4 regions of the Paenibacillus sp. FSL L8-0641 genome follow, and region 3 is predicted to be linked to each of the others. Evidence: riboswitches for the same ligand, from Rfam matches in the RefSeq annotation. Region 3 holds a riboswitch; each other region holds the start of a gene.
The links. A riboswitch is a leader RNA that binds a small molecule or an ion and turns the genes downstream of it on or off. The one in region 3 is predicted to bind cyclic di-AMP.
Positions count from the first base shown of each region.

Region 1: it holds a riboswitch for cyclic di-AMP, as region 3 does, so the genes downstream of both, MKY16_RS00140 (3D domain-containing protein) here and MKY16_RS06790 (hypothetical protein) in region 3, are expected to answer to the same signal.
Region 2: it holds a riboswitch for cyclic di-AMP, as region 3 does, so the genes downstream of both, MKY16_RS19775 (TrkH family potassium uptake protein) here and MKY16_RS06790 (hypothetical protein) in region 3, are expected to answer to the same signal.
Region 4: it holds a riboswitch for cyclic di-AMP, as region 3 does, so the genes downstream of both, MKY16_RS00535 (C40 family peptidase) here and MKY16_RS06790 (hypothetical protein) in region 3, are expected to answer to the same signal.

Region 1 is NZ_JBBOUW010000001.1:28,952-36,412, forward strand. It holds gene MKY16_RS00135 (TatD family hydrolase) at 1-767, shown strand, start outside; cyclic di-AMP (ydaO/yuaA leader) riboswitch at 969-1,251, shown strand; gene MKY16_RS00140 (3D domain-containing protein) at 1,523-2,671, shown strand; gene rnmV (ribonuclease M5) at 2,818-3,363, shown strand; gene rsmA (16S rRNA (adenine(1518)-N(6)/adenine(1519)-N(6))-dimethyltransferase RsmA) at 3,371-4,255, shown strand; gene yabG (sporulation peptidase YabG) at 4,311-5,207, shown strand; gene veg (biofilm formation stimulator Veg) at 5,409-5,690, shown strand; gene MKY16_RS00165 (small, acid-soluble spore protein, alpha/beta type) at 5,853-6,032, shown strand; gene ispE (4-(cytidine 5'-diphospho)-2-C-methyl-D-erythritol kinase) at 6,177-7,031, shown strand; gene purR (pur operon repressor) at 7,213-7,461, shown strand, end outside.
Region 2 is NZ_JBBOUW010000001.1:4,362,800-4,370,260, forward strand. It holds gene sdhA (succinate dehydrogenase flavoprotein subunit) at 1-1,716, opposite strand, end outside; gene MKY16_RS19760 (succinate dehydrogenase cytochrome b558 subunit) at 1,811-2,485, opposite strand; gene MKY16_RS19765 (LysR family transcriptional regulator) at 2,712-3,617, shown strand; gene MKY16_RS19770 (potassium channel family protein) at 3,623-4,300, opposite strand; gene MKY16_RS19775 (TrkH family potassium uptake protein) at 4,319-5,659, opposite strand; cyclic di-AMP (ydaO/yuaA leader) riboswitch at 6,073-6,226, opposite strand; gene MKY16_RS19780 (CPBP family intramembrane glutamic endopeptidase) at 6,488-7,461, shown strand, end outside.
Region 3 is NZ_JBBOUW010000001.1:1,497,530-1,504,990, reverse strand. It holds gene kdpA (potassium-transporting ATPase subunit KdpA) at 1-793, opposite strand, end outside; gene MKY16_RS26100 (potassium-transporting ATPase subunit F) at 943-1,020, opposite strand; gene MKY16_RS06790 (hypothetical protein) at 1,204-1,599, opposite strand; cyclic di-AMP (ydaO/yuaA leader) riboswitch at 1,715-1,887, opposite strand; gene MKY16_RS06785 (glutathione peroxidase) at 2,354-2,839, shown strand; tRNA gene MKY16_RS06780 (tRNA-Leu) at 2,986-3,068, opposite strand; gene MKY16_RS06775 (hypothetical protein) at 3,411-3,632, shown strand; gene MKY16_RS06770 (helix-turn-helix domain-containing protein) at 3,757-4,140, opposite strand; gene MKY16_RS06765 (helix-turn-helix domain-containing protein) at 4,234-4,608, opposite strand; gene MKY16_RS06760 (MarR family winged helix-turn-helix transcriptional regulator) at 4,794-5,249, opposite strand; tRNA gene MKY16_RS06755 (tRNA-Leu) at 5,413-5,495, opposite strand; tRNA gene MKY16_RS06750 (tRNA-Lys) at 5,511-5,586, opposite strand; tRNA gene MKY16_RS06745 (tRNA-Glu) at 5,673-5,744, opposite strand; gene MKY16_RS06740 (DeoR/GlpR family DNA-binding transcription regulator) at 5,990-6,751, shown strand; gene MKY16_RS06735 (Cof-type HAD-IIB family hydrolase) at 6,821-7,461, shown strand, end outside.
Region 4 is NZ_JBBOUW010000001.1:133,211-140,671, forward strand. It holds gene motA (flagellar motor stator protein MotA) at 1-418, opposite strand, end outside; gene MKY16_RS00520 (hypothetical protein) at 606-899, shown strand; gene MKY16_RS00525 (4a-hydroxytetrahydrobiopterin dehydratase) at 1,017-1,316, shown strand; gene MKY16_RS00530 (GNAT family N-acetyltransferase) at 1,395-1,901, opposite strand; gene MKY16_RS00535 (C40 family peptidase) at 2,204-2,704, opposite strand; cyclic di-AMP (ydaO/yuaA leader) riboswitch at 2,710-2,847, opposite strand; gene MKY16_RS00540 (hypothetical protein) at 3,124-3,951, opposite strand; gene MKY16_RS00545 (M1 family metallopeptidase) at 3,963-5,975, opposite strand; gene MKY16_RS00550 (YwhD family protein) at 6,100-6,606, shown strand; gene MKY16_RS00555 (PTS sugar transporter subunit IIA) at 7,045-7,461, shown strand, end outside.

The sequences.
Region 1 (7,461 bases), 1.5 Mb from region 3:
ATTTGTTCGACACTCATACTCACTTGGATGCGCCACAATTTGACGAAGATCGTGAAGAAGTTATAGCACGTGCTGTCGAATCAGGAGTAACGCGGATGATCAATATCGGATTTAATCGTGAGACCATTCCATCCACCATGAAATTGGCCGAGACGTATGATTTTATTTATGCGGCAGTTGGATGGCACCCGCAGGATGCGATTACAATGCAAGAGGGCGATTTAGAATGGATTGCATCGTTATGCAGTCATAAGAAGGTCGTAGCCATCGGAGAGATCGGTCTGGATTATTATTGGGATACATCACCGAAGGATGTTCAGCATCGGGTGTTTCGAAATCAAATTGGTCTGGCTCGTGAGCTCAAAATGCCCATTGTTATTCATAACCGGGATGCCCATGAAGATATTGTTAAGATTTTGCGTGAGGAAAAAGCGAGTGAGATTGGCGGAGTCATGCACTCCTTTTCTGGGAGCTGGGAGACAGCCCAAATGGTGCTGGATATGGGATTTCACCTTTCCTTCGGTGGTCCTATTACGTTTAAAAATGCCAAGCAGCCAAAAGAGGTGCTGGCACAGGTGCCACTGGACCGTCTGCTCATTGAAACGGACGCGCCCTACCTGACGCCGCATCCGTTTCGCGGGAAGCGAAATGAGTCTGCGCATGTGAGACTGGTAGCAGAGGCTGCAGCCCAAATTAAGGGGATTACAGTGGAGGAATTAGTGTCAATAACGACCCAAAATGCCTTGGAACGATTTGACATTCAATAAAAAAGCGAAGAAATCGATCAAAATAAAGAGATAGACGAAGCTAATCATGAATTTGTTGCAGGAAACTCGAGAATATTACAATATTTTAACCGAATATTTTGAAAAATGTACTTGAAACCTGCTTTACAACATGCATGGAAACAGGATATCATCTTTTCAGTGAATTGTTGTTTGAATGTAAACATCAACAAGTCATTTCATGAACCAGTCTCGCTGAGTCCCTTTTACAGGGAACGGGGGAACCGATATGGCTTACAGTACGTCCGGCTTATGTGCAAGAAGGGAACGTCTCTTCCGCCAGCCGGCTCGACCTAAATTCTTTTCCCAGATGGGATTGAACAGGTAGAGGAGCCGTATTTCGATTTCTTTCTGGGTCTTCGGGGTGAATGTGAAGGCGACCGCCATGAGCGGTTGACCCAAGCTAGGGCGACTCTCTACGTCCGAACCCGACAGCTAACCCCGTAAGCGTAACAAGAGAGAAGCCATCTCGTGCATGAGTTTTCCCGCATATTCACACATGCCGGAAGCCACGAAAGAGCTCTCTAGTCTCTTTCTTTGGCTTTTTTTGTTGTGAATAAAAGAAAATCTGTCATCATACTGTGGTTAAACAGGGGAGGACAGCATGCCGCGAAGACGGGTACATGGTGCAGGACAGTCGCAGTTTGGGCTTGTCTTGTAGAAAATCTGTTATAGTCACGTCAAATCTCAACTATGTCTTACTCCAGACGGCGGGCTATGTAAGGAGGACGGAGGAAATGGGCATTTTCCAAAAAGAGGAGACCCATGAGTCACGCTCATCCAGCATGTCTTACGTATTGCGTTGGAAGCAAGAGAATGTGCGCCAGGCTGCTTTGGTTGCTATTTTTCTAATCGCGCTAACGATTATGATTTCAATTCTGATGTACACGCAATCTAAAAAACAAGTCTTTTTTGTCATTGATGGCAAGGCATCTGCGGTAGAAACCCGGGAATCCAAGCTTCAAGATTTGCTGAGCGAGCATTCCATTTCACTTCAGCCGCATGATACAATTTCTATGCCGCTAAATGGAGCAGTACAGGATGGGGACCGCGTAGTCATTAAACGTGCCAATCAAGTTAAAGTATCTTCAGGCAATGAGACGAAAAAGCTGTACACAACAGAAAATACAGTAGAAGGTGCCATTCGTACCTCGGGCTATAAATTATCGTCAACGGATAAAGTTTATCCTGCGTTGGATGCCTCTGTTTCGTCTAACATGGACATAAAAATCGTCCGTGTGAAGAAACAGCAGGTCGAACAGAAAAAACAGGTGCCTTATCAGGTCATCAAAACGGCCGATCCAAGTCTTTATAAAGGCGATAATCGGGTCATTCAAAGCGGCAAATCGGGTGTGGTAGTCCAGCACGTTCAAAAGGTATATCATGATGGAAAGTTGGTATCCAAACAGCTGGTTAACAAGGAAGTTGCACAGAACCGTGTGGATAAGGTTATTGCGGTAGGAACGAAGAAAAAGCCGGTCGTTCTTGCTGCTTCCGTCGGTCCCAATGATGCGGTTAAGACAACAACGGTTAGTTCGGGCAGTGCTGTCCGTAAAGCAGGCGTCAATTTTAAATATAGCAAAGTTTTACAAAATGTCTCCATGACGGCGTATTCCTCACAGGAGCCAGGTATCGGTACACGTACTGCATCCGGCACGCGCGTGACGGAAGGCCGTACCATCGCTGTCGATCCGAGTATAATTCCAATCGGCTGGTGGGTGTATATCGAAGGGGTGGGCTTCCGCCGTGCGGAGGATACCGGTGGCGCGATTAAAGGCCACAAAATCGATGTGTATTATGAGAGTTTGAGCCGAGCCAACCAATTTGGTCGTAAGCACGGTAAAACCGTATATGTTATCGGACCGGTAAAGCCTGAAATCAACTAAAACAGGTTGTGTATGTTGAGGGCAATGCGATAGTATTAACAACATAGTTATGCCATGCTAAGAAGAGGATATCCTCTTCTTATTTTGTTTTCAAAAGCAGGGAAAGATAAATATAGCTTGCTGTGTAGCAGTGGAGGGAAATGCAAATGATCAAGGAAGTGATTGTGGTAGAGGGCCGGGATGATACGGTGGCCATTCGCCGCGCTGTTGAAGCGGATACGATAGAAACTGGCGGCTCAGCCATTAATAAAATGACGCTGCGTAAAATTGCATTGGCGCAGGAGCGGCGGGGGGTCATCATTTTAACCGATCCCGATCATGCAGGGGAGCGCATCCGTAAGATTATCGCTTCCAAGGTACCCGGCTGCAAGCAGGCCTTTATACCCGAGGCAGAAGCGACGCGCAAAGGAGATATTGGTGTGGAGAATGCCTCACCGGAAGCGATCAGACACGCTCTCGCACGGGTTCATACGACAGTAGAAGGCGCCGACCCGCTGATTGAGTGGGCGGACCTGATTGATGCTGGACTTATCACCCACCCCAATGCTGCTGCACGCCGTATGGCCTTAGGGAATGTGCTGGGTATTGGTTATTGTAACGGAAAGCAGCTACATAAACGGCTCTCTGTATTTCAGATCAGCCGCGAGGAATTTGCCGGAGCGCTGGCACAAATTGAAAGTGAAGGATTGTGATATCCGTATGACAGGAATTCAAGATATAGCAACACCGCGGCGTACAAAGGAAATTATTCAACGGCACGGTTTTTCGTTCAAAAAGAGTTTGGGACAAAATTTCCTGATTGATCAAAATATTCTCAATAAGATTGTGAATGCTGCCGGATTGGATGAGACGAAGGGCGCACTTGAGATTGGTCCTGGGATTGGCGCTTTGACCGAGAAGCTGGCGCAATCGGCCAAGGTAGTTACCGCTGTTGAGATTGACCAGCGGCTACTGCCAATTCTCGAAGAAGTGTTGGCCCCTTATGAGCATGTGAAGGTACGTCATGGAGACGTGCTGAAGCTGGATTTACGCGAGGTGTTTGCAGCTGATTTTGCAGACGTGAGTAAAGTAAGTGTCGTGGCTAATCTGCCGTATTACGTTACTACACCGATTCTGATGAGGCTACTGGAGGACAAGCTCCCTTTGGAGAATATCGTCGTTATGATCCAAAAAGAAGTGGCTGAGCGTATGGCTGCGTCTCCTGGAACGAAGGATTACGGTAGTCTGAGCATTGCAGTACAATATTACAGCGAACCTGAATTAGTCTGTATTGTACCGAATACAGTATTTATTCCCCAGCCAAATGTGGAGTCTGCAGTCATTCGGTTGCGTGTACGGGAAGCCCCTCCGGTGGAAGTGGTGGATGAGAAGCACTTCTTTGAAGTGGTTCATGCTGCTTTTGCCCAGCGTCGTAAAACGATTTCCAATAACTTAAAAAGCCGATTCTTCACCAAAGAGAACAAGGACACGTTGGAGCCGTTGTTGCAACAAGCTGGTATTGAACCCTCCCGTCGAGGAGAAACGCTAAGTATTGAGGAATTTGCGCGTCTCAGTGCTGTTCTGGTGGAAGCAGGTATATCCTAAGCTGGAACCAAACTGTGCATTCACCCATACGATATACGAGGGGTGATACAGTGTGATGAGTTTAGGAGACTTGGTCGTTCGGAAATCGTACGGCGGAGATGTCACGTTTCGCGTTGAGGACATCCAGCGGGATAAAGCGATCATTAAGGGAATAGAATTTCGGTTGCTGGCCGATTCCCCGGTGAACGATCTGGTCAGAGTGCCTGCAGACCAGATTAGCGGTAAGACCCAGCAGGCTCACATTAAGGCTGGTGAGTCTCTTAATCTGTTGCAACGGGCACGCCAGCAGCAAGCTGCTCGTAGTCAGGCAGCTCTGGTTGGGGACTGGAGTGATCCAGTCGAGTCAACGTATTTTGAAATGCCGGGAAAGGTTCTTCATCTGGATGGAGATCCCGGCTATTTGAAAAAATGTCTCAGTTTATATGAACAGCTCCGTGTTCCTGCAGAGGGACATCACGTTCATGAATCGGCAATGGCGGATACGTTGTACCGGCTGCTTCCCCGTATCCGTCCGGATATTGTAGTGATTACCGGACATGATGGCGTGCTAAAGCAGCCACAGCCTTACGATTTGTACAGCTTGAAAAGTTATAAAAATTCGCAAAATTTTGTGGCGGCAATTCAGGTAGCAAGACAATATGAACGTCATCTGGATTCGCTGACCATTGTAGCGGGGGCGTGCCAGTCCCATTTTGAGGCGCTGCTGCGTGCGGGAGCGAACTTCGCCAGTTCACCAGGGCGTATCCTGATTCACGCGCTGGACCCCGTTTACGTGGCTGCCAAGGCGGCCTTTACTTCGATCCGTGATACGGTGAATATGGGGGACCTGTTTCACCAGACAATCAGCGGCAGTCGCGGAGTGGGTGGAATTGAAACCAGAGGAAGCTATCGCATCGGCCTGCCGAAGCTTGAAAATTTGTCAACGCTTAAAGTAACGCCTTCTGCAATCTAGGATTCAAATGTGCCAATAGGATTGACTTGAACAAAAAGCCTCTGCTTTCAGAGGCTTTTTGTCATTTTTTATATAAATTATTCCTGTTCGCAAAAAATTAAATTGACAACTTATTTTTCGTGTTGTTATAATATTTAGCTCGATTTGACAATCCCTCTAAAATTCGTTATAATGGACAAGGAAAGAGGTGGTCGTTAGGCAATGGCTAAAAATACGCTGTTGGAAATCAAACGCAGTCTCGACGCACATGTAGGGCAAAAAATTTTGCTGCGGGCTAACGGCGGACGCCGTAAGACCGTCGAACGAACTGGTGTCTTGGAAGAAACGTACCCTTCTGTTTTTATCGTCAAGCTGGATCAGGAGCAACAGACGTTTAAACGTGTCTCCTACAGCTATGCTGACATCCTTACCGAGTCGGTGGAAGTCAGCGTATATGATCCCGACTCCCATACAAGTGTAGTCGAATATTTTGAAACACCTTAATTCATTTCGTGATTTATACCAGCTTTGCAGGTTTAACGACGGCTTCGTCATTTCAAATGACGGGGCCGTTTTGTATATACAGAGCAGGATGAAGCATGACATCTCTGCACATACTAAGCCGGGAATGATCTTCCTTATTCCATTGCCGAAGGAGGCGTATGTATGAGCCGAAGAAGACGGAGTGTCATGTCGGAGGAGCTAAAGTACGAGCTGGCCAAAGATCTTGGATTTTACGACACGGTCAAGGAAGAAGGCTGGGGAGGCATTAAAGCCAAGGATGCGGGCAATATGGTCAAGCGGGCCATCCAGCTTGCTGAGCAGGCTGCTTCTCGCAAATCGTAGCCATCGGTGGTGCTGATGAAAAGCGGGGATATCCGGGATTAGACCGGGTCATCTCCGCTTTTTTGAACCTCATGACTTGACACGCTGAGTCTGATATAATATGTTAAGCTGTCTTGAGGGAAAAGTTGAAGGTGGGTGAACGCCTTGAAAATATATGAAAAAGCACCGGCGAAAATCAATTTAATGCTTGATGTTCTACGTAAACGGGACGATGGTTATCACGAGGTCGAAATGATTATGACCATGGTCGATCTGTCTGACCGATTGACGATGTCTGAGTTACCGCGTGATACCATTATTATTTCAAGTCAAGCCGGGTACATACCATTGGATGAAAAGAATTTGGCTTTTCAGGCTGCGCGTCTGATCAAAGAATGTTATAACGTGTCTACGGGCGTCCACATCCATCTGGATAAGCATATCCCGGTGGCAGCAGGGTTGGCGGGTGGAAGTAGTGATGCTGCCGCAGCGCTGCGTGGACTGAACAAGCTATGGAAGCTTGGTATCTCGGATGCCGAATTAAGGGTGCTGGGTGCGGAGCTGGGCTCAGATGTACCTTTCTGTATTACAGGGGGTACAGCTTTAGCGAGTGGACGCGGAGAACTGCTCAAGCCACTTCCGAATCCGCCACAATGCTGGGTGATCCTTGCGAAGCCGCCGATTAATGTATCGACGGCTGAAGTGTACGGTCGTGTCAAAGCGGATCAGATTACGCACCACCCGTCTGCACGCCAGATGGAGCATGCGATCCGTAACGCTTCTTTTACCGATGTATGCAACGCACTGGGGAATGTACTGGAGGATGTAACACTAAAGCTGTATCCAGAGGTAGAGCATCTTAAAAACTCCATGATCCGCTTAGGAGCAGACGGTGTGCTGATGTCAGGTAGTGGACCTACGGTGTTCGGACTAGTATCGAAGGAAGCCAAAGTGCCACGGATTTACAATGGACTAAGAGGGTTTTGTAAAGATGTGTACGCAGTACGACTTTTGACCTGATTTTAGATATTTCTTTCTTATTATAGTGGCAATTGTTGTACAAATACGTACGAAGATGATATATTTACTATTAAATATTCGGATTTCACTATATCACTTACATTCCGCCAGCAACCGGCCAGTCCGCCGGTGCTTTACTGTACGAAGCGGGCGGCAGGAGAATAGATCGCGAGGAATTGTTGTGAAAAAACTTAAAAGAAGCTCACGATTGGTGGAAATGACGCAATTTTTATTGTCACGGCCGCATACGCTGGTGCCTCTTACTCATTTTGCGGATCGCTACGGGGCAGCTAAGTCGTCCATAAGCGAGGATCTGGCCATCATCAAGGAAGTATTTGAGGATGAAGGTACTGGCGAGCTTCTGACGCTGGCGGGAGCGGCAGGGGGCGTGAAACTGATCCCGAGGCTTTCCAAGCAGCATGCGCTTGCG
Region 2 (7,461 bases), 2.9 Mb from region 3:
TGGCTTGATCAGCGAAACATCCACCGCTTCATACGAGATTTGTGGTCCTTCCGGTGTCCAGTCCGCAATCGTCGTTTTCAGGAAATCCTCATCGTTGCGATCTGGAAAGTCTGGTTTGTAATGGGCCCCACGGCTTTCGTTGCGCAGCAGCGCACCTTTGGTCATCGCTTCAGCCAGCTCCATCATATTCCACAGTTGCCGTGTAAACGCCGCACCCGCATTGTTCCAGCGCGAAGCGTCATTGATGTTAATGTTAGAATAACGCTCCTTCAGCTCCTTGATCTTGTGGATCGTAGCTTCCAGCTTGTCATTATAACGAACCACAGTCATGTTGTTCGTCATCCACTCGCCCAGCTCTTTATGAAGAACATAGGCATTTTCTTTTCCGTCCATATGCAAAATACGCTCATACTTCTCCGTCTGCTGATTGACTGCGGCATCAAATACGGAGGACGCTGTATCCTGTGCAGATTTTTTCAAGCCTTTGATATATTCCACAGCCTTAGGTCCAGCCACCATCCCGCCGTAAATGGCTGAGAGCAACGAGTTCGCACCCAAACGGTTCGCTCCGTGGTATTGGAATTCACACTCACCAGCCGCGAACAGGCCTGGTATATTGGTCATCTGATTGTAATCGACCCACATGCCGCCCATTGAATAATGAACAGCCGGGAATATTTTCATCGGAATTTTGCGCGGATCATCACCGACGAATTTCTCATAAATTTCAATAATGCCGCCCAGTTTTACATCCAGCTCTTTCGGGTCCTTGTGGGACAGATCGAGGTAGACCATGTTCTCGCCATTAATACCCAGTCCATCATCAACGCATACACTGAATATTTCACGTGTCGCAATATCGCGAGGGACCAGATTTCCGTAAGCTGGATACTTTTCTTCGAGAAAATACCATGGCTTACCGTCCTTATACGTCCAAATACGACCGCCCTCTCCCCGTGCCGACTCGGACATGAGACGCAGCTTGTCATCACCTGGTATAGCCGTCGGATGAATCTGGATAAACTCACCGTTCGCATAGCGTACGCCTTGCTGATACACCGCACCGGCAGCTGTGCCCGTATTAATGACGGAATTCGTGGTTTTACCGAAAATAATCCCGGGCCCACCAGATGCCAAAATAACTGCATCCGCCGCAAAAGTCTTCACTTCCATCGTACGCAAATCCTGCCCGCAAATCCCTCGACAGATGCCTTCATCATCCAGTACAGCCTGTAAAAACTCCCAGTTTTCATACTTGGTCACCAAACCCGCAGATTCCCAGCGCCGTACCTGCTCATCGAGAGCGTACAGAAGCTGCTGTCCTGTCGTCGCACCAGCAAAGGCGGTCCGATGATGCTGGGTACCGCCGAAGCGGCGGAAGTCCAGCAGTCCTTCCGGTGTCCGGTTAAACATGACGCCCATGCGGTCCATGAGATGAATGATCCCCGGAGCCGCTTCGCACATCGCTTTTACCGGAGGCTGGTTGGCCAGAAAATCCCCGCCATAGACCGAATCATCAAAGTGAATCCAGGGGGAGTCTCCCTCACCCTTGGTATTTACCGCACCATTGATGCCACCTTGAGCACAAACGGAGTGGGACCTTTTGACCGGAACCAAAGAAAATAAATGAACGTGAACTCCCGCCTCTGCCGCCTTGATCGTAGCCATTAGACCTGCCAGACCGCCGCCCACGACAATAATGTTGGATGCTGCCATTTCTGCTCACTCCTTTTTTTCAGGATTTTTAACCAAATCCCCTTTTACGTTTGAAAATAGAATTTCAACACAATGTATAATGGATATGACTCATTTACAGTAGTTGTTTAAAAGTACTGCATTGCACCAAGGCAGTTGCTGTTTCCTGAAATTCCGCGCTGCGGAATGCAAGCAGGGAAGCGATGAAGCCGATAGACACCACCACGAATAGGGTCATACAGATATAAGAAGATACTTTTTGCGCACGTGGTCCCACAGTAATCCCCCAACTGACCATAAATGCCCACAGTCCGTTAGCAAAGTGAAAGGATGCCGAAACGACACTGATTAAATACAAAATAAAATAAACCGGGTTTGTCACGATGCCATGCATGACGCCGCCTAGCTCCTCATGGGTTACATTACCCAGAGCGACCTGAAAGCGTGTGTCGTATACGTGCCAGATAATAAATACAAACGTAATGACGCCGGAAATACGCTGGAACAGAAAGCGCCAGTTACGTGAATAGCCGAACCTTTTTACATTCGGGTCAGCCTGATAAGCGATATACAAGCCATAAATTCCGTGGAACAGTAATGGCAAGTAGATGAATAAAGTTTCTAGCACAATAACCAGCGGCAAACCATTCAGGAAGGCCACGCTGCGATTAAATCCTTCCTTGCCGCCCTCCACCGCTGTGAAGTTCGTCACCAAATGCTCAACAAAAAATAGAGCCAACGGAATGACGCCAAGAAGCGAATGCAGCTTTCTGGAATAAAATCCTCTCATCTAGGTCATGCTCCCTTCTCCCAATAATAGCGTTTTCAATAGTAATATAACATATAAAATGACAGTTCCCGACAGGAAATGTCCAACAAGGTGTCCCTTATTAGGAAAAACAAAAGTGTGAACATCTTGTGTCGCTTTCATGTTACTCCTTTTCGGCTTATAATGGAATTGCAATATACGTATTAATTATTATGTCTTTTTTGCATATAGAGAGGAAGTGGATAATTTGTTTGAGGATTTGAACGCTTTTGCCGTCATTGTCGAGCAGTCCAGCCTGAATAAAGCCTCCAAACTGCTGAATCTGTCCCAACCCGCCCTGTCCCGCAAAATTGCCAAGCTAGAGGAAGAGCTGGGTGTAAATCTCTTTGATCGTCGGGGCAAACGGCTCGAAATTACGTCCACCGGCCGATTTGTTTATACATTCGCACTAGAGCAACGGCAACGACAGCTTCGCTTCTTACAAAAGCTCTCCCAGCACAAAAATGAAGCCCAGAGTATGCTTACACTCGGCGCAAGTCTCACGACACTCCAGACAACGCTGCCTACCCTTGTCGAAGCTTTTATGAGCAAGCATCCTCAAACCGAGCTGAAGCTGCTCACCGGTAAAACCCATGAAATCGTCGCCTTTGTACGTGACAAAAAAGCAGACGCCGGTATTGTCGGATCTGCCATTCATGAAGTCGGACTGCGTTGCATTCCGCTATTTGATGATCATTTGGAGCTCGTTGTTCCCATTGGACATGAATTAACCGTCAAGACAGGAACGGCCTCGATGAAAGATCTGCAAGGACTGCCGATGATTATTTTCTCCAAAGGAACCTGGTATCGCAGTCTGACGGATGACTTGTTCCAGCGCAGCGGCATCATGCCGGATATCCGCATGGAAATCGACTCCTTCGAGGCAATTGTACGCCTGCTTCCAACCTGTAAGGCTTCTGCCTTGCTACCCAAATCCTATTTGCGCAGCGAACTATTACGGGATAATGGACTCACTGCACTGTACTTGCCCGATTTGAAGGAGACACGCCGAACGACCTCCCTCATTTACTCGGAGACGACCGATCTCGGTCCGACAGCACGACGCTGGATTAGCGAGACACGTGCGTCGTTTGCAGGCTACCGTATGGTGTAAAGGGTTTAGCCCTCTTCATTAACATTAACAACCTCATCCTCAAAGCGGCCGATATTATCATTCGAGCCGATGATGACCATAATATCGTCGGCTTTTAATCGATCCATAGCCGTCGGTGCGATCAGGATACCATTCGCCGTATGAAGCGCCACGACGCTACAACCAAAGCGGGTACGGGCATTTAGCTCTGCTAGCGTTTTGCCATTCAGACATGCAGGTACATTGAGTTCCACAATACTATATTCCTTAGACAACTCCAAATAATCGAGCAAATTAGGCGTGACTAGCTGGTGAGCCACCCGGATACCCATATCCCGTTCTGGATAAATAATCCGGTCCACACCGAGCTTTTCTAACGCACGCCCGTGCAGCACAGATATGGCTTTGGCTACGACTTTTTTCACACCCAGCTCCTTCAGCAAAATGGCGGTGAGGATGCTTACCTGAATGTCATCACCAATAGCAACAATGCCACAATCGAAATTACGGATGCCCAGTGATCGCAACGAGTCTTCATCGGTAGCGTCCGCCACGACAGTATGTGTCAACATCTCACTCATACTGTCCACAACATCCTCATTCCGGTCAATGCCTAGCACCTCGCACCCCATATCCACCAATTGCAAAGCCAGGCTTGAGCCAAACCGCCCCAAGCCAATAACTACAAACTGCTGCGTCTTCATATCTACTCGAAAACTCCCTTATCCTATAATCATTTTACCTTCCGGATGACGATATAATTCTTTACCCTTTTTCGGCCCCAGTGCATAAGCTAGCGTGAGTGGCCCCAGTCTACCTGCAAACATCGTCAGGGTAATCACCAGCTTGCCTATGACTGTCAAATCAGGTGTAAGCCCCATCGACAGCCCCACCGTACCAAACGCAGATACCGTCTCGAACAAGATCATCAGAAAATGATGATCTTCGGTTGCCGACAAAATCATCGTCACCCCGATCACGAACAGCAACCCCAGCAGTGTAATGGTCAAAGCCTTGTAAATTCGTCCCTGCGCAAGTCGGTACTTGAACAGTACAATATCTTCCCGCCCCCGCAGCATCGAAATCACCGCTCCAATGAGCAGGGCGAATGTTGTGGTCTTAATCCCGCCTCCAGTAGAGCCAGGAGAAGCCCCGATAAACATGAGTATGATGATAAAAAACTGCGTAGCCTGCCGCAAGCCTGCAATGTCCAAGGTATTGGCACCTGCGGTACGGGGAGTAACGGACTGGAATAAAGATCCCAATAGCTTACCACCCCAATCAAGCGAGCCGAGAGTCTTCGGATTCGTAAACTCAAATACAAAAATCACGAGCGTGCCGACTACAATCATAGCGCCCGTCATGCTGAGTACCACCTTGGTATGCAAGGACAGTCTCTTGCGCTTGCGATATTCTGCCAGGTCTGACATCACTACAAAACCAATGCCGCCTGAAATAATCAAAAACATGGCTGTAAAATTAACAATCGGATCATATACATAACCTGTCAAGCTGCGAAATTCACCGAATAAATCAAAACCAGCATTGTTAAACATGGAGATGGCATGCCAGATTCCAAAATAAATCGCCCTGCCTACGGGCATATCAAAGGACCAGCGAACCGAGAATATCGTAGCGCATACGCCTTCAATAACCAGTGAGTACAGTAATACCTTACGGATTAACCCGACAATTCCCTCTACAGAAGTCTGATTCATCGCTTCCTGCAAAATGAGACGCTCCCGCAGGGAAATCCGACGCTTGAACACCAGTGCAATCAAGGTAGCCATGGTCATAAAGCCTAGGCCGCCGATCTGAATGAGCGCCACGATAACAACTTGACCAAAGGTTGTAAAAAAGGTCCCCGTATCCTTTACGACAAGCCCTGTAACACAGGTCGCGGAAGCGGCAGTAAACAAAGCGTCTATAAACGCAAGTGGCTTTCCTGTTGTATTGGAGATCGGCAGCATTAACAATAAACTACCTATTAGAATGATAATGGCAAAGCCCGCAACGAATATCTGCGGTGGAGAAAGCCGGAGCCAGCTTGCATTGGGATTCATCTATTCATCACTTCTCTCCTAATCCTTAAAACTATAAAAACAGTGATTTAATACGGTGTAAGCTCGCTACGCGTTCCATTTGATCTTCCGATCGTCGTTGCCCCTGAATTTTTTGATTTTTCCAAACCTTAGTTAACTATAATTAGCATTCCCTGAATACAGGAAGAATGCATGTCAAGCACTACTCGGCCCCCTGTGCTATTGGCGGGCAGTAGCGAAGGGGGCAGAATTGTTCTGAAGAAGCGAAGCGTTTGCCTTTATCTCCGGATTTTAACCATTAAAGGGGGTATACAATCAAAAAATCCGGGGATAACAGCAATCGGAAGAATAATCTGCACCCGCAGCGGTCTATCTAACCAATCCAAACACTTTTATACGCACAAAAAAAGACACCGGAAAACCGAGTGCCTGACTTGGTTCCTGCTCATAGCCTACGAGGTTAGCTGACGGATTCGGGCAGCACAGTATGCCCTATTTACACTTCCGATCCACCAGTGATCGGCTGTAAAATTCACCCCAGTAACATGGTTCCCCCGTTTTCCCATAGAAATTCGGCTCAACTGTATATCATTACCTATGTATTTTATAGGCATTGCCTCAAGATTATAATCCTTCTATATCCAGATCACAAAACCGATTTCGTCGAAAAAACGTGAAATTGGCTTTATTTTGCGAATGGGCATCGTTTAATCGCAGCTTATCTTATTTTATTGGAACTTTAAAGTGCTTTCACTCTATTTTCATGAATATCGCTGGTCTGTTGGCGGGAACCTGTGCAGTATGATATCTTTAATGGATGTTCTTATTTACAGATTAAGGAGGAAACTCATGAATCCTATCGGGAAACCGGTCGTGCTCACGGCCAACTTCAAAAAATTAGGCTTGCTGGGCGGGATTGGCCTGATTTGCTTTTTTATCTTTCAATTGCTTATTCCCTCGCTTAGCAATCCAAGTCCAGAATCAGTAATGAATGCAAAGGTCATCAGCAAACAAGAAGCGGTTATACACGCATTGGACTTCGCCCGCTCCGAGCTGGGATATACTGAATCACAGCCAGAGAAGCCTCTGGTGACCTATCAGGCCGAAACAGATTTGTACGGTTATTTATCTAGAGAAAAACTGCTTCAACAGTACGACCGTACATGGAAGAAAAATTACCCTTACGAAACCTTTCGGGTCGATCTGCCTGAATCCTCAGCGAAGAGCAAGCTGCAAATTCACGTAGATTTATCCACTGGGAAGGTCGTTAGTTTTAAACGGATCACCTCCAGCACCAATTACACGCAGGCTGATATTTCTACGGATGAACAAGCACGTAACAGGCTTGTACGTGTGGCTGAGGACGGCATGACGCTTGAAGCCAAGGAGCAGGCGGCCGCTGTATGGGTGAAGCGCTTTGGCTTTAAGCCGGCGGATTTAAAGCTCGCGACCACTGAACAAGAAGGCGGATTAAAGTATACCATAGACGATAAAAAAATCGGCGCCTCGGTACTTACACTGGCTTTTACTTTTGAAAACGGTGATGTTCGCTCCTTCACTCAAAGCTTTTCGGCCCCGTCGTCCTATACCGATTATATCGAAAAGCAAACATTTTGGGCGAATTGGATGACCTATGCGGGTTATGCCCTGTTTAGCTTTGCGCTGGGTGTACTTGCCATTGTGTATGCATCACTCACCCGACGACATACTTCATTTGTACGCGGCATTGTTCTATCCGTTATATACTTTATTGCTAGTATAGCTGGGACCATGAACATGCTGCCTTTATTGCAAGCAGAAGCAGGCGGTAAGGGCATGCTTAT
Region 3 (7,461 bases):
AAGCCGGCATTACCCACATTGCCAAAATTTCCAGCACGTTCGTCCAAGGACTTGGATTCTCAAAAGGATGCGCAGAGTTAGCTCCCGCATAACCGCCCCCGTTCGTCCCCAAATGCTTGATGGACTCCAGAGAAGCAATGGGTCCCATAGAAATTTGCTGTTGTGTTCCGCTCAGCGTCGTAAGATCCGCCGTAGGCTGTAGCGTCTGCGGTACCTTCAATCCGACCAGCACCAGCGTAAGCACAAAGGCCAGCGGCAGGAAAATCCTTATAATAGCTTTAATAAAATCTTGAAAGAAATTGCCCATCCCTTCACCGCGCCGCGTCAATCCTCTCATAAAAGCCGCAGCAACCGAAAAACCGGAAGCAGCCGAAGTGAACATCATCATCGTGACGAACGCCATCTGTGTCAGATACGTAAGCCCGCTTTCTCCGCTATAATGTTGGAGATTCGTATTCGTCATAAAGCTGATTACCGTATTAAAAGCTAGTGATGCTTCCATATTACTGTTTCCAGCCGGATTACCGGGAAGCATTCCCTGTAAACGCAACAGCAAGTAGCTGATTGCCACAAGCACGGCGTTCGTAGCAATGAAACTCATAACATACGTAGTCCAACGCATGCTCTCCACTTTCTTCAAGCCTACTACCTTATAAATCAGCTTTTCTGTTCTGCCAAAAATCCGATCCGTCCGATTCGGTTCATTCGAGAATACATGATACATATATGTACCCATTGGCTTTACCAAGAGCAGCAATATAACGATCACAATTCCAATTTGAAGCAGCTCCATCCTCTATTCCTCCTTCAAAATGCTCCTGCGTTTGGAACAACAGACCCGATTCAGACCATCTATGAAGTGCACACGTTTGCGAAAAACTGCTACCAATATGCTTTAATGCTCAGATCTGTTGTTCCCGCCCGCTCTATCCCTACAAGTGACTAGAACTTTTCAGGGTTCAGGAGTGCGTAGATTAAATACATAAACACAATAGCTGTAAGCCCGAGTATAACGATCATCCTCTTCGTCCTCCTTTAGAGGTCTGCGCATCACACCAGCGTACAAACAGCAGTATCACTCCATAACTCACAGCCATGACGAGCAGCATGTATATATCCATCATGTTTATACCCTCCGTATCGGTCCTCAGATCGCCATTCTTATTCCATCATAAAATCATAAAACAACTATGTCATAAGTGCTTATCCGTTCAGCAGAAAACCCACCTCTCCGTTCAATGTGTAGATCACATGGTCCGCTCCCAATCCCCGATAAATTCCTTGTGGATTACAGCCGTGTGTAATAACATAGATCGATTCCGATGTTAGTGGTCGACATATTTGCAGGAAACGGCAAGTCAGATTCAAGCTGTTCTCGAACAAATACACACTACCAATTTCTTTTTTTGGAAAATTCCATTTTCCCGCTTGCATGGTATTGATGCGGACAATGTGCTCCACACCCATTTTTTTGAGCTGTCGTTCCTCCTGGGCGCTATTCGTGAGAACTGCAAACGCCAATTTTTTAAAAATAAGCAATTTCACAAAACTTCTGCCCGCTTCATTCGGTGCAGTGACAATAATTAACCGACCTTCCATCAGTAGCTCCTCTCCCGGTATAAAAAGACAACAAAAAGAAGCCGAAGGAAAAAGGCTTTCCTCCGGCTTCTGACATATCCATGATAAAATAAACCATGGCTGCACACGGCGGTTTGTTGCCTCTCCCTGTACGCTTACGAGGTTAGCTGTCGGATTCGGACGTGAGAGTCGCCCTATTTCTGGCACTTGACCGGAAAATTCACCCCATGAGACACACGGCTTCCGAAGCCGTACAGTCTCGATTGGTTCCCCCGCTTTTGCAACTGCAAAATTCAGCGCTGTAGACATTTCGTTGTTGCTTCATTCAAGTTAATTTGAAATTACGTCTTGAATCATACACCCGCGCATGGAAGACTGTAAAGCTCAACTGCAGGGTTATAAATCGGCCTTTAGAGCATAGAAGATGAATAATAACGCTTACAATGCAACTATGCCTCTCACAGCTCCTTCAATCTCTGTTTTTCATCCTTTTTTGAAAATGACAAGCATGTCAATATTGGCGTAGGGTAAAGCGTTATTGGCCTTTTTTTGTAAAAAGAGAAGAAAATACGCTATATGTACCAGCTAAACACCGATTGAACCCACTTTTATAAGAAGAAACACCTTAATTCGCTCCATTTGCGGTGCGATTTACTGTTTTGAGCAAAATACGATTTTACAGCGCCTGAGGTCTTTATACAGCTTTTCCAGACTTGCAACCCTTCTTTGAATTGTCTACAATTTAATTGCTGGATATTGAATGAGGAGAGATGCTATGACCGTTTATGAATATGATGCGCAAACCCTGCAAGGGAAACAAATTCCGTTATCCACATTTGAAGGGAACGTTCTGCTTATCGTGAACACTGCCAGCAAATGTGGGTTAACCCCCCAATACAAAGCGCTACAAGAGCTATATGACCAGTATCATGAACAGGGGCTCGAAATTTTGGGATTTCCCAGCAACCAGTTTGCCAAACAAGAGCCAGGTTCCAGTGAGGAGATCTCCGAGTTTTGCCAGATCAAATATGGTGTCACCTTTCCGATGTTCGCCAAGACAGATGTCAATGGCGATCAAGCACCCCCCTTATTTCGCTACCTGACCCAAACAGCTCCGGGGGTATTAGGGTCCAAAGCGATCAAATGGAATTTTACTAAATTCTTAATTACAAGAGAAGGTAACGTATTTAAGCGCTATGCACCGCAAACTACTCCAGATAAGCTGGCGGGAGATATAGAGAAGCTTTTGCAGCAAAACTGACATTCTTCATTATCACAGTTAATAAACGACCTGTTGCAACCGTGGCTTCCGTGGCTAAAGAATATAACGAAAAATACTTAACAAAAAAAAGCATCCTTTCACGTAAACCGTGTCAGGATGCTTTTTTAACTAGGTCTTGCATATAATGCGGTCGAGAGGACTCGAACCTCCACGGGCGTACGCCCACTACCCCCTCAAGATAGCGTGTCTGCCATTCCACCACGACCGCAAATCATAATGTATTGAGGCAACAGATTTATTATACTCTCTCATCAACTATTTGTAAACAAAAATATTATAATTATTTTAACTTACATATATGAGCGATAATAATACCGTCCTGTATAAAGATAACCGCTTGCTGAACTATGCATTAATGTTGCCCCCTTACGGATTATCAGAACCACCTGGCACTTAACTAAGTAATTAATTTGACAAAATAACGTATTTACGATTGTAAAAACACGTATAAAAGTGTATCATAGTTTCAGATGGTTAATTCTAACATGTTTACTGATGATTATTATAACACACCAATTATTCCGTAAGAATCCGTAAGGGGCGATTTCTTTTGAACAACAAAATGCCTGTCACCTCCTTCGGGTGGGCCATCAAACAACGGCTTGTCGAACTTCGACTGGATCAGAAAACATTTTGTGAGACACACAATATTCCGCCTTCACGCTTGTCCAATCTGATTCACGGCACCCGCAAAGCACAAAGGTACAGAAAACAAGTTGCTGCAATTCTGAACATCGACGATAACGATTATAAGGAGGCATCGCCACTCTAAATCCAACAAGCATTCCAGTTACATACAGGTCATTCCATATCACCAAGAAACCAAATAAACCCGTAAAGCGAACTCCTCCAGTTCGTTTACGGGTTTTCAACCCAGACAATCTTTAGCCAAAAAATCATTCCGGCTTTGTTTTATCCTTCTCACTTTTTTGCTTACGATATTTCGCAAATTCAACATATTCTAAAATAAAATTCTGTTCTTCCGTCTCAAGATCTTCTGCCTGGCAATTCAGTGGCCCCATCACTCCAAAAAAATAAGCAGCCTTCTGCTCCTGAAGTACGCCTTCTCCCGGCTTAATCCCTTTCATTAACCAATCGAGCGATACATTAAAAAAGTCCGAAATCTGAATTAAATGAGTGGTACCCGGCGTTGTTTTCCCCCTTCTCCAATCACCGAGATTCCCTGAACTGATTTTAAGCTTTTCACAAAATGCCTTCTTGGTCATTCCCCGATCTTTAATCAAAGCTTCAATGCGCTGATAAATAGTTTGATCTCCCAAAATGTTTCCCCTCCGAAACAGTAACTTTTTCTGAAATAATTTTCATTTTTCAGCCTTACTCATTAGTAATCCCCATTAAATCCTAAGCAACCATTACCCCATAGTAGAATTGCGCTGGTTTTTCTCTTTACGAAAGCGGGTAAATTCAATATACTCAAGTATAAAATTTCTTTCCGCCTCACTAAGCGGTTCCCCCTGGCAATTCAGTTGCCCTGAAGCGTCAAAAAAATAAGGGTCTTGCGACTCCTTCAGCACCTCACCCTGTATATCTCGACCCAGCATAATCCAGTCCAGACTCGCATCAAAAAAAGAAGCGATTTCAATGAGTTTATTCGTGCCCGGCGTCGTTTTTCCTCTTTTCCAATCCCCGAAGTTCCCTGTACTAATGCCTAACTGCTGGCAGAACGCCTTTTTCGTCATTCCCCGTTCCTTGATGAGTTCCTCGATGCGATGGTAAATAGATTGCATAGAAGTTCCTTCCTCCCTAGCAGGCTCTCAAATAACGATATCATGTTCTCTGTTCCCATTTCAAAGATCACGTATGCTAAAATTACCGAATTATGTATGTTGGTTTCCATTATACCACAACACGCAACAAAAACCGCCTGTTTTCCGAAGAAAGGGCGGTCTTTAAGCCAGTCCACTTACGCCAATCACGTAGCAGAGTTGTCGATTTTAAGTAAAATATGCTTCAATTCATTCAAAGTTTCACTCAGATGCAATAAATCTTCTTCTGGCAGATACACCAGTCTTTCTTGAATTTTATTGGAGAAGGTATGAAATACCTGTTCACAAAAAGCATCGCCTTCCTGTGTAATCGCCACATTCACGACTCTGCGATCCGAATCACACGACTGGCGGTCAGCCAACCCATGCTCCACCAGTTTGTCCAGAAGAGGAGTCATGTTCGGACGTGAGACATTAAGCTGTTTGGATAAATCAGATACCGTAGACGAACGTACTTCACGCAGGAGCATTAGCACCTGAAAGTTATTAGGCGACAAGTGTAATGGGAAATCGAGCGGACCGTAGGTGAAAAATTTCTTCTTCACAATCGGAAACAAGCCCAAAATATTTTCTGATATATTTCCTAACAGTTGAGTGTCCATATTTTTCACCGTCACTTCATAAGTTTATACTTATCATTCTATAACATTATGGCGTTATATTATACTATGGAATCATTATTTCATCATAATCATTACTTTATTACATCATTACACAAATAAAAAAAGCCTCTACCGCGAGAGACTTTTCCGTTCATTCCATTGATGCGGTCGAGAGGACTCGAACCTCCACGAGCGTACGCTCACTACCCCCTCAAGATAGCGTGTCTGCCATTCCACCACGACCGCATAACAAAATATAAATGGTGAGCCATGAAGGACTCGAACCTTCGACACCCTGATTAAAAGTCAGGTGCTCTACCAACTGAGCTAATGGCTCATGCTGTTCATCCAAGCTGTCCGCCATTAGACCAGACCTCAGGAATTCCCCTTAAGCATGCAACATGTAGTCTATAAAGACAACAATGACCCGTAGGGGATTCGAACCCCTGTTACCTCCGTGAAAGGGAGGTGTCTTAACCCCTTGACCAACGGGCCTTATTATTATGCGCCAACTTGGCGACAAGAAAGAGTATATCAAATAGAATAACAAATGGCAATACTTATTTTTTAAATTTTAAAAAAAGCAGTTTTTATCATTACAAAATGCATGTCCACTTACATTAACTTATCTATAATCATCTAATCCCTGAAAAATCATGATAAATGATTGCAATATCACTTACATTTACTTATAATCACTTACGAGATACCGAAATCATTATATTTCAGAGGAGCTTTCTATGTATCAGGAAGAACGAATGTTAAAAATCGTTGATTACTTACAGCTTCATAAGCGTATTTCGGTGGATGATATTTGTGAAATTTTTAATGTTTCACGGGATACGGCCCGTCGAGACCTGGTAAAACTTGAGGAGCATCAAAAAATTATTCGCACCCGCGGCGGCGCCCTTCTCCCTAAACTGCATCACGATCCAATTGGAAATTATAACGAAAGACTACTTACTGTATCTGAGGAGAAACAAGTGATCGGACAATTGGCTGCCAACATGGTACGAGATAGGGATCGTATTATATTGGATTCCTCTACCACCGTACAGGCGTGTGCAGAAAGACTGAATGTGCAGGAATGTTCGGTTATCACCAATTCAATTAATCAGGCCGACGTACTATCTGGAAAAGACGGTGTCTCCATTCATCTGTTGGGAGGCCGCCTGCAAAAAGAGCACCGGTATGTATATGGCTCGTCCGTAATCGCCACTTTGTCTCACTATTTTGTAGACAAAGCTTTTATCGGGATTGGAGGCATATCATCCCACGGACTAAGCCTGATTCATGAAGAAGACGGTATGCTGAAGCATCAGATGATGAAACAGGCGGATCAGGTGATCATCCTTGCGGACCATTCGAAATTCGGAATTAATTTCCCGTATCGTTTTGCTGATTTATCTGAGGTTAATATCGTGATCACCGATCGCTTGCCAGAACCAGCAATGCTGGAAATTTTGCAACATCATGATATTGAAGTTGTTGTCCCCTCATAAAATATGAAACTGCTTAGCTAGAACTCAAGATTTATCACAGAGATATCGAAAGACAGGAGTTGGAGAGAAATGAAACTGTTTGCGATTGATATGGATGGAACACTGCTGAACGAGGAAGGAAAAATAAGCAAAGTGAACGCGGAGGCTATACGCCAAGCACAAAAGCAAGGCGTTCAGGTGACAATTGCCACTGGTAGAGCCGCTTATGACGCCTGGACAAAGCTAGAGGAAGCAGAACTTATAACTCCCGTCATTGGAGCAAACGGAGCAACCGTACACGATGTGCATCGTCGTCAGTTAACCTCTACTCCTATAGGCCGCAGTGAAACGTTTGAAGTGCTGAACTGGCTGCACGACAACGACTTTTACTATGAGGTCATGACAGACCGCGCTATTTATTCTCCACAAAACGGACATCAGCTACTTGCTGTTGAAATGGATCGATTGCTGAGCGCCAACCCGGATATTTCGCTGGATACATTATTACACGCAGCCGAAAAACAATATGAACAGACCGGACATACCCGCATCGCTTCATATGAGGACATTCCACTGGATGTAGAGATTTATAACGTGCTCTGTTTCTCCTTTGATCAAGCCAAATTGGATCGGGGCCGTGAGCGTTACCAAAGTTTTCAGGGCCTGAACATGGTCATCTCTTCAGACCGTAACTTTGAAGTCGAGCATAAGGACGCGTCTAAAGGTAATGC
Region 4 (7,461 bases), 1.4 Mb from region 3:
GATCCTCGGTGGCATTGATATCCTCCATTAGAACGTCCCGTACGAATTCCTGATCATTGCCGTCAATAATCATTCGCATGCCGCCACGCATAAAGGGATCGTCGATTTCCTCTACCTTGGATTCCAAGGCGAGCAGACCTTCACGACGGGTAATGGATGCCCACTCGGTAAACGTACCGATGAGCTCTTTGCGGTCTAACAGTTTTTGTTCGGTGAAAATAACCTTGAACAGCTTCGGAATCCGTTTGATTTCTGCCATCGGGAAGGCCATAAATATACTCGCTGCCGTTCCGACGAAAATAATCATGTAAGCAGCGGGATTATTGACCAGATTGACGACCGGAGCGCCTTTTAAGATCATCCCGACGACCAGTGACAAAATCCCGAGCACAAGTCCAATAATGGTTGAAATTTGCATGATACACCTCATCCATGAGAATAGATTTTGAATCCTTTCATGCCGCCGGGGTCGTCCTTGCCCCAAGCGCGTCATTACAAGACGGATTATAGTATTTATCGACAAAACTCTCTTTTTTGTTAAGTGCGAATTTCCGGTATAATAAGGTGATTATGTATTGAATGGCGGAACCATTGGAGGAAATGGCATGGGAGTAAAGCATGGACGTGAGTATGAACAAATTTTGAACGATTTGACAGAGGCTGTGGGGCGCATCCCAGATAGCTATGAATTTTTTGAGATGGAAGCAGAAGATTGGGACAGGCTGGACCCGGCGGGACGTCAGGAAGTCAATGAAGCTTTGGCAGAAGACTTATTTTATGCACTGGGTACAGAGCCCACAATCACTGTAGGGAGTGGCGTTGTGATCTATGAGCCGGAGCAGCATCGTATCTATGTACTGATTGGGGACGAGGAGCTGACGTCAGTCCCTTTGATTTGAGGTCCGTCTTATGGATTTATCAACGGGGCCGTGGTAATATGTACACCAATATATCGTAGTTTTGGCCGTATTTAAGCGGTCGAAAGGCTTCCGTATAAACGGGGAGGAGTTCGTAACATGCCTTTTACACAAGAAGAGATTGAAGCACATCTGGAGAAACTGGAGGGCTGGGAGCTGGAGGAAGGACGTTGGATCGTTCGGAAATATAATTTTTCCAGTTTTATGAAAGGGATTGCATTCGTGGATGAAGTTGCCGCTATATCTGAAGCATTCAATCATCATCCATTTATTACGATTGATTACAAGACCGTGACTCTGCGTTTGACCTCTTGGGACGATGGCGGTATTATGGCCGTGGATATTAAGGAAGCCCAACAATATAATGAAGCTTTTGAAAAAATGCGTAGCAGTCATTGAGCTTGTAATGATCTGTCGTATGATGATAAAAGCGCCTTCGCTATACAACATCGTGGTTGTATGCCGAAGGCGCTTTTATCATAGAACCTGGGTTGGGTGCTCGGGACGATATACCATACAATAAAATGGTTTCTTGCCGTCGGGGGTCTGGCGTTCATAGGTATCTGTAAGCTCAAATCCAGCCGCCTTGTAGGCCCGGATAGCGCGCCCATTCCAAGTAAGCACCTCTAGATCAATTTCATTCTTCGGGTTGCGTCGTTGGGCTTCCTCTGCAATGGCACGGACAAAATCAGAGCCTTTGCCATGTCCGCATCTTTCAGGATGCATGCCAAGACCTAGCCGGGTCACACCGATCATAGGAAAATATTGAGCAAATCCCATCAGCTTGTTCTCTTCATCCAGTACGGCAACATATTGCTCTTGGCGAAGCGTGGGACTTCCAAATTCGACCTCAAGCGCCTTCATTTGTTCCCAGGGGAGCCAACCGTATATGTTATAAGGTGGATCATAGCGCCACTCACAGATTGCAGCCGCTTGATGCTCGTCCATCGGTACGATCCGATAGTTGGATATTGAGGCCGGCATGTGTTCCATCCTCCTTTTACAGGTGCTTCAATCATTAACAACAGATTGTAGACAAGTTGCAGGGGAATAGCAAGCGTGTTTATTTTATACCCAAGACGGGTATACATTCAATAAGAAGGAATTACTGCTCATATGCTCCCCCAGCGGTGACGGTAAAACCGACGATGTTCGCTAAAATTGAAACCTTTTGAGGTGTCAGTTCGTCAGTAAAGATAATCATTGCTGATGTTGTGGACATAAAAAGCCGCAATTCGATTCCGGCAGAATCAAATTGCGGCTAGAGTTAGCTTGCTGTGCGTTAGTTATTCTACGTTGTCGTCATCAGGAATATCTGAAGCTACAGAATGGTAAGCGTCTGTGCTCATAATTCTTTTTGCACCGACATAGCGGTTAGCGTAATAATTTTCGTTCAGTGAGCTAACTACTACACCACGTGAAGTCGAGGAGTGGGCAAATTTCCCTTCACCTACGAAGATACCTACATGGGAAATGCCTCTTCCTGTGGTGTTGAAGAACACCAGGTCCCCAGGCCTCATTTCATCGCGGGATACAGAAGATCCCATTTTGAATTGTGATCCAGATTGATGCGGAAGTTTAATTCCCAGTTTGTTGAATACATACATTGTGAAGCCGGAGCAATCGAATCCCTCGAGTGTAGTGCCTCCGCTTCTGTAGTTCGTTCCTTTGGCATCTTGGATGACCTGGTCCATCTTGGAGTCTGCAAATGCACTGCCGCCACCGAATGTAAAAGATGTAAAGGCAATGGCAAGACTCATAGCTGCGATCGTTAGCTTCTTCTTCAAAAAAAATATACCCCTTCCAATGCCTGCGAGGTTAGCTTAAGGATTCGGTAGAAGGTTCCCCTATGACCACTCTGTTGCGAGATCAATTCACCCAAACTGGTTCCCCCGCTTCCTAGGTGCCAGGAATTAGGCTTTACTTAAGATGTGCACCTTGGAGAGCAGTATTCACAATAACGATATTTTTGAGATAAAGGTTACAATAAAGATTACAAAGTTGTTACTATCAGTTCACTGCGATTATTGTAACAAAGTCGGCTGGCTTTGGCAAATGTTTCATTGCAAAAAGTTACAAAAAAAATCTGCTCCTAATGTCCCAGGAACAGATCTTGTTAACAGTATTCAGTTATGTGCCGTTTGCGCGGTTATGCATAAAGTTTTTTCGACAGACGGAAATGAAGTGATTAACATAAAGGAAGGGCTTAGCTTCTACTGGAGATATCGGTATGCCATAGTCTGTACTGCGAACTGATATGCCACAGCCTGACCAGACTAGTAACAAAATGATACGATTGTTGGAGAATGAGCGCGAGCATGCCAGTCCAAATCATCGCCACGGTGCCAAATAGACCGAAGACCAGCAGCACACAAGCACCGAGCAAAAGGGATATACCGACAGCTGGGAGAAGCTGGCGAAAGAAGGCGAGCAGGGACGATAGTATGGCGTGACCACCGACAGTGCCTAGTTGCATATACAGGATGCACTGCCGAATGAACCATCCGTATGCCATCCATCCCATGGCATAGGGCAACAAGTGCAGCAGGTAAGAGGGAGATTGAAGCGTACCTGCTACAATAGGGTAGAGTCTCGGTACTACCCAAAAGGCGGGAATCAGCAGCAGTCCCAACTCGATGATGTAATACAACAGCGACGACATGCCATGGCGTTTCATACCTTTGAAAAAGGACAGGCTTTGCGGCTCAGTCGCATCGGTATGCAGGCTTTGATATATTCCGGCTCTAATGAAGGGAGTGATTAGTATGCGTAGTACAGTCGCCCCTAGTAGTATCCACAAATACACATGTACTTCCCGGCTGTCCATCAGAGCAATCTGGCTCTCCATCCAAAACAAGGTCTGTCCCAGCTCGTTTTGACCCTGATCAGGATAACGGAGCAATAGCGGGATAACGGCAGACTGCACCAGTCGATAGAGAAACACCCCCCACAGTAGTCGATACAGAAATAAAATGATAACGATATAGAATCGTATGCGCACCAGCGCCCAGCCCTCTTTTATAACAGTCCGCATCTATAGACACCTCACCATGACAGACTTCCAAGCAGTGTCTCCAACAGCTTGGTTACACTTATACTCCAACGGGTTTGTTGCTTTTCGTCCAATTCGGCTTTTAAGGTATTGTTAATATGCTTGTTCTCCAGTGCAATGGTATATAGGGGATCAAGGGTTACATAGGAAACGGGAGAAGTACTTTTGATCCGAAAAGTTGTGCTTTTGCCCGCACCGTCCCAAGCCTTGAATTTCGTGGTTCCATCCTTGAAGGTAAATTGGACAGGGATCTTGGGATAATCCGCCCCTTTTTTGCTGACCGTCACGACTGCTTCATATCCATTCTCCAGCTTGTGGTTTGTGATGTGATCCACTGAAAAGTCCGCCATCTGGCCGTCATATACATACTGTTCAAAATAGTGGCTCCATGAGCGTCCGGTGACTCTCTCCACGATACGTTGAAAATCCAGTGAGGACGGATGCTTAAATCGGTACGTCTGGACGTAGGTCCGCATAATGCGATCCATTTTTTTCATACCCACCTGACGTTCAATGCCCCGTAGTACCAGCTTGCCTCGAGAGTAGGCATTTTGCGCGTACTCAGCAGCCGAGCCGTACTTCCATGACTCACGGTTTAGCGGCTGTGGGGAGGATACCTGTCCCGATTGTAATGGCAAGTTGGGGGTAAGCCCATATTCTTGCTCCATAAGTCGCTCCTCTGCATAGGAGGTGAAGCCTTCATCCAGCCACGGCTCCTCAAATTCATTATTGGCTACCATTCCATAGAAATATTGATGTCCAATCTCATGAACTAATGTCCGTTCCAGACTATAGCCAGGATTGAGATTACCCGCAGCAGCGGCCGTGATGAGTGTCGGATACTCCATGCCGCCAGCTCCATTGCTTGATTTAGGTGGAACCACGATGGACAGGGTGGAATATGGATAAGGCCCGTACCATTTGCTGTAGTACAAAAGAGCGGCCTTCGCTGCGCTCATATAGCGTCCTTTGAGCTCCTTGTGCGATGGGTCAAGGTAGAGCTTGATTTTGACACCAGGGACTTCAGCAGAAGAAAAGGGTTCTTCTACGGCTACAAAGTTGGGTGAAGCGGACCAGGCAAAATCGTGTACATCATCGGCATAAAATTGATATATTTTTTGTCCGTTCTGTCGGACGGCACCACGGGTGGGGAATCCGGTCGCTGCTACGATATGAGTTTCAGGCACCCGAATCCGTACGCTGTAAATTCCAAAATCGGCATAAAACTCGGAGTTACCATGATACTGGTGGAGGTTCCAGCCCTCCTCGGCGCGTCCACGCTGTCCTGCAGTCTCGTAGACACTGAGCTTCGGGAACCACTGTCCTGCCATTACAAAATCATCTGTCCCACCCATACGAGCAAAGATGGCAGGCAGTTTTACCTCAAACTTCATATATAATGTGATTTCTTCGCCACCTCGTACTGGCTTGGGTAGACGCACCTTCATGAGCGAACGGTCGCCTGCGTTACCGTCATCTGGCTGCACATATTGGATGCGATGCATGAGGGATAAACCGTCTTCTGTTTTTAGTTCAGTCAGCGTCATAGAGCCAAAGCCGTCTTTGGGCATGGTGTCTCCGCGCAGCTTTCCACCGGATTCCTTCATAAAGGTGGTTTCCATGGAAGAGAAGGCGTTCGGGTATAGATGAAGATACAGATCATTCACGGTTTTCTTGCCCGGATGTTTCCAGGTCAGTGTCTCAGTGCCTCGCAAAACCTGTCCCTTTTCCAGAGATACATCAATGTGGTACTCTACCACCCGTTTGCTGAGGATTTCTGTAGCGGGTTGTGGAGGGTTCTTGGGCAGGTCAGGCAGGATGTTTGCCCCTAGAGGCTTGCCCACATTTGGGGCAAGCGCAGACTCAGACAGGGAGCCGTATAGTGGTTGGCCTATGGACTGCGGGTCGGATTGCGATTGGGGCTGCCAGGCAAACCATAACGTCCCTGCGAGGAGACCGAGGGCTAGTGTAGACAATAAAACGATTTTAGTGCGTGCTGGGGTCATACAATGGATACCTCCCGTTGACAAGCATCTACAGCATGTATATGTTTGCTTTCAGGAGATTATTAGTTAAAATATTTATAGTGTAGAATGAGTGTGAAGACGGAAAATGGAGGTCTAGTGACGCATGAGTGAAAATCAGCCGGACGGCAAAAAACAGATTGCACTGAACATTGTCAGTGGCAAGAGTAAACATAAGGGTTTCGGCGCAGGCTCAATTGACCTGAACAGCATGTCACCGGTCATCATTGACCGAGGAGAGGCGAAAATTGATATCGGTGCCATGCATGCCAAAAGTAAAGTAGAACGTGGTATCAAGTTCTCTACGAATAAAGAGGACGTACCGAACGGACGCCAGGTATGGCTCGTATGGGTAGCTGTGGACCGTACAGCCGAAGGACGTATGTACGGCGGCGCCACCGCCTGCGAGATGCTGATTGACGACGAGGCCAAACGCGGCTGGAAAATCCTCGCCGATCACGTCAACCGTATGGATTACGCGCTCAAGCGTCGTTTCATGCTGGAGGATCTCGGCAGCGAAGATAAGGCAGCGCTCAAAAGCCTGCTCATTTCGCATAACGAGGAATGGTGGGACGCTTCGCCTGAGGAATTGAAGCAAGCGCTGGAAGGGTAGGCCAAGCGTTAACACGATTCCAGTGTACACAACTGCTTAAAGAGCAGTCGGCAGTAAGGTTCAGAAGTAGACCGATACCTTGGTTGGGGGCGGTCTACTTCTTTTTCATGTAGGTAAGCAATGCTGAATGAACATGCCAAACATGATCATTAAAGAAATTGCTGGAAAAGTATACTATAAAAAATCTGTTTTTAAGAGATAAAACACTTAAATCCGCAATTTGTTAGAGCACCTCCAAGTTACATGAAAATTATTGTAACAGATATGTAGTTATGAACTGATAGCTCCTTGACATCCTGGAAAGGCATTCACTATAATTCAGATAGAAATCGCTTCCACTCTTCTTTCTATTCATTTTGTGGAACCGGTTCCTTGAAAGATGTAGTTAAGTCCTATTTACTGTTTATGAATGTAATCTCTAAATAAGGTGGCATCGTTATGTTTAAATGGTTGAAAAAGAAGGCGGCTCCTCGTATTGAAGAATTCGAAATGATAGCACCAATCAAAGGAAAAGTGGTTTCCCTGGAGGAGGTTCCAGATCCTGCGTTCTCTACGAAAGCTATGGGGGATGGCATCGCTATTCATCCGTCTGAGGGTAGGGTCACCGCTCCTTTCGCGGGAAAAGTTGCCCATGTCATGGAGAAAAGTAAGCATGCTCTGATTATTGAACATGAATCCGGCGTACAAGTTTTGATACATGTCGGGATTAATACCGTCTCTCTCAAAGGACAAGGGTTTAATCCTCATGTCCAAGTAGGAGATAGCATTAAAGCTGGGCAATTATTGATGGAGTTTGACCTGGATGCGATTCAACAGGGTGGATTGCCTGTAATTACGCCGGTAATCGTTCCAGAT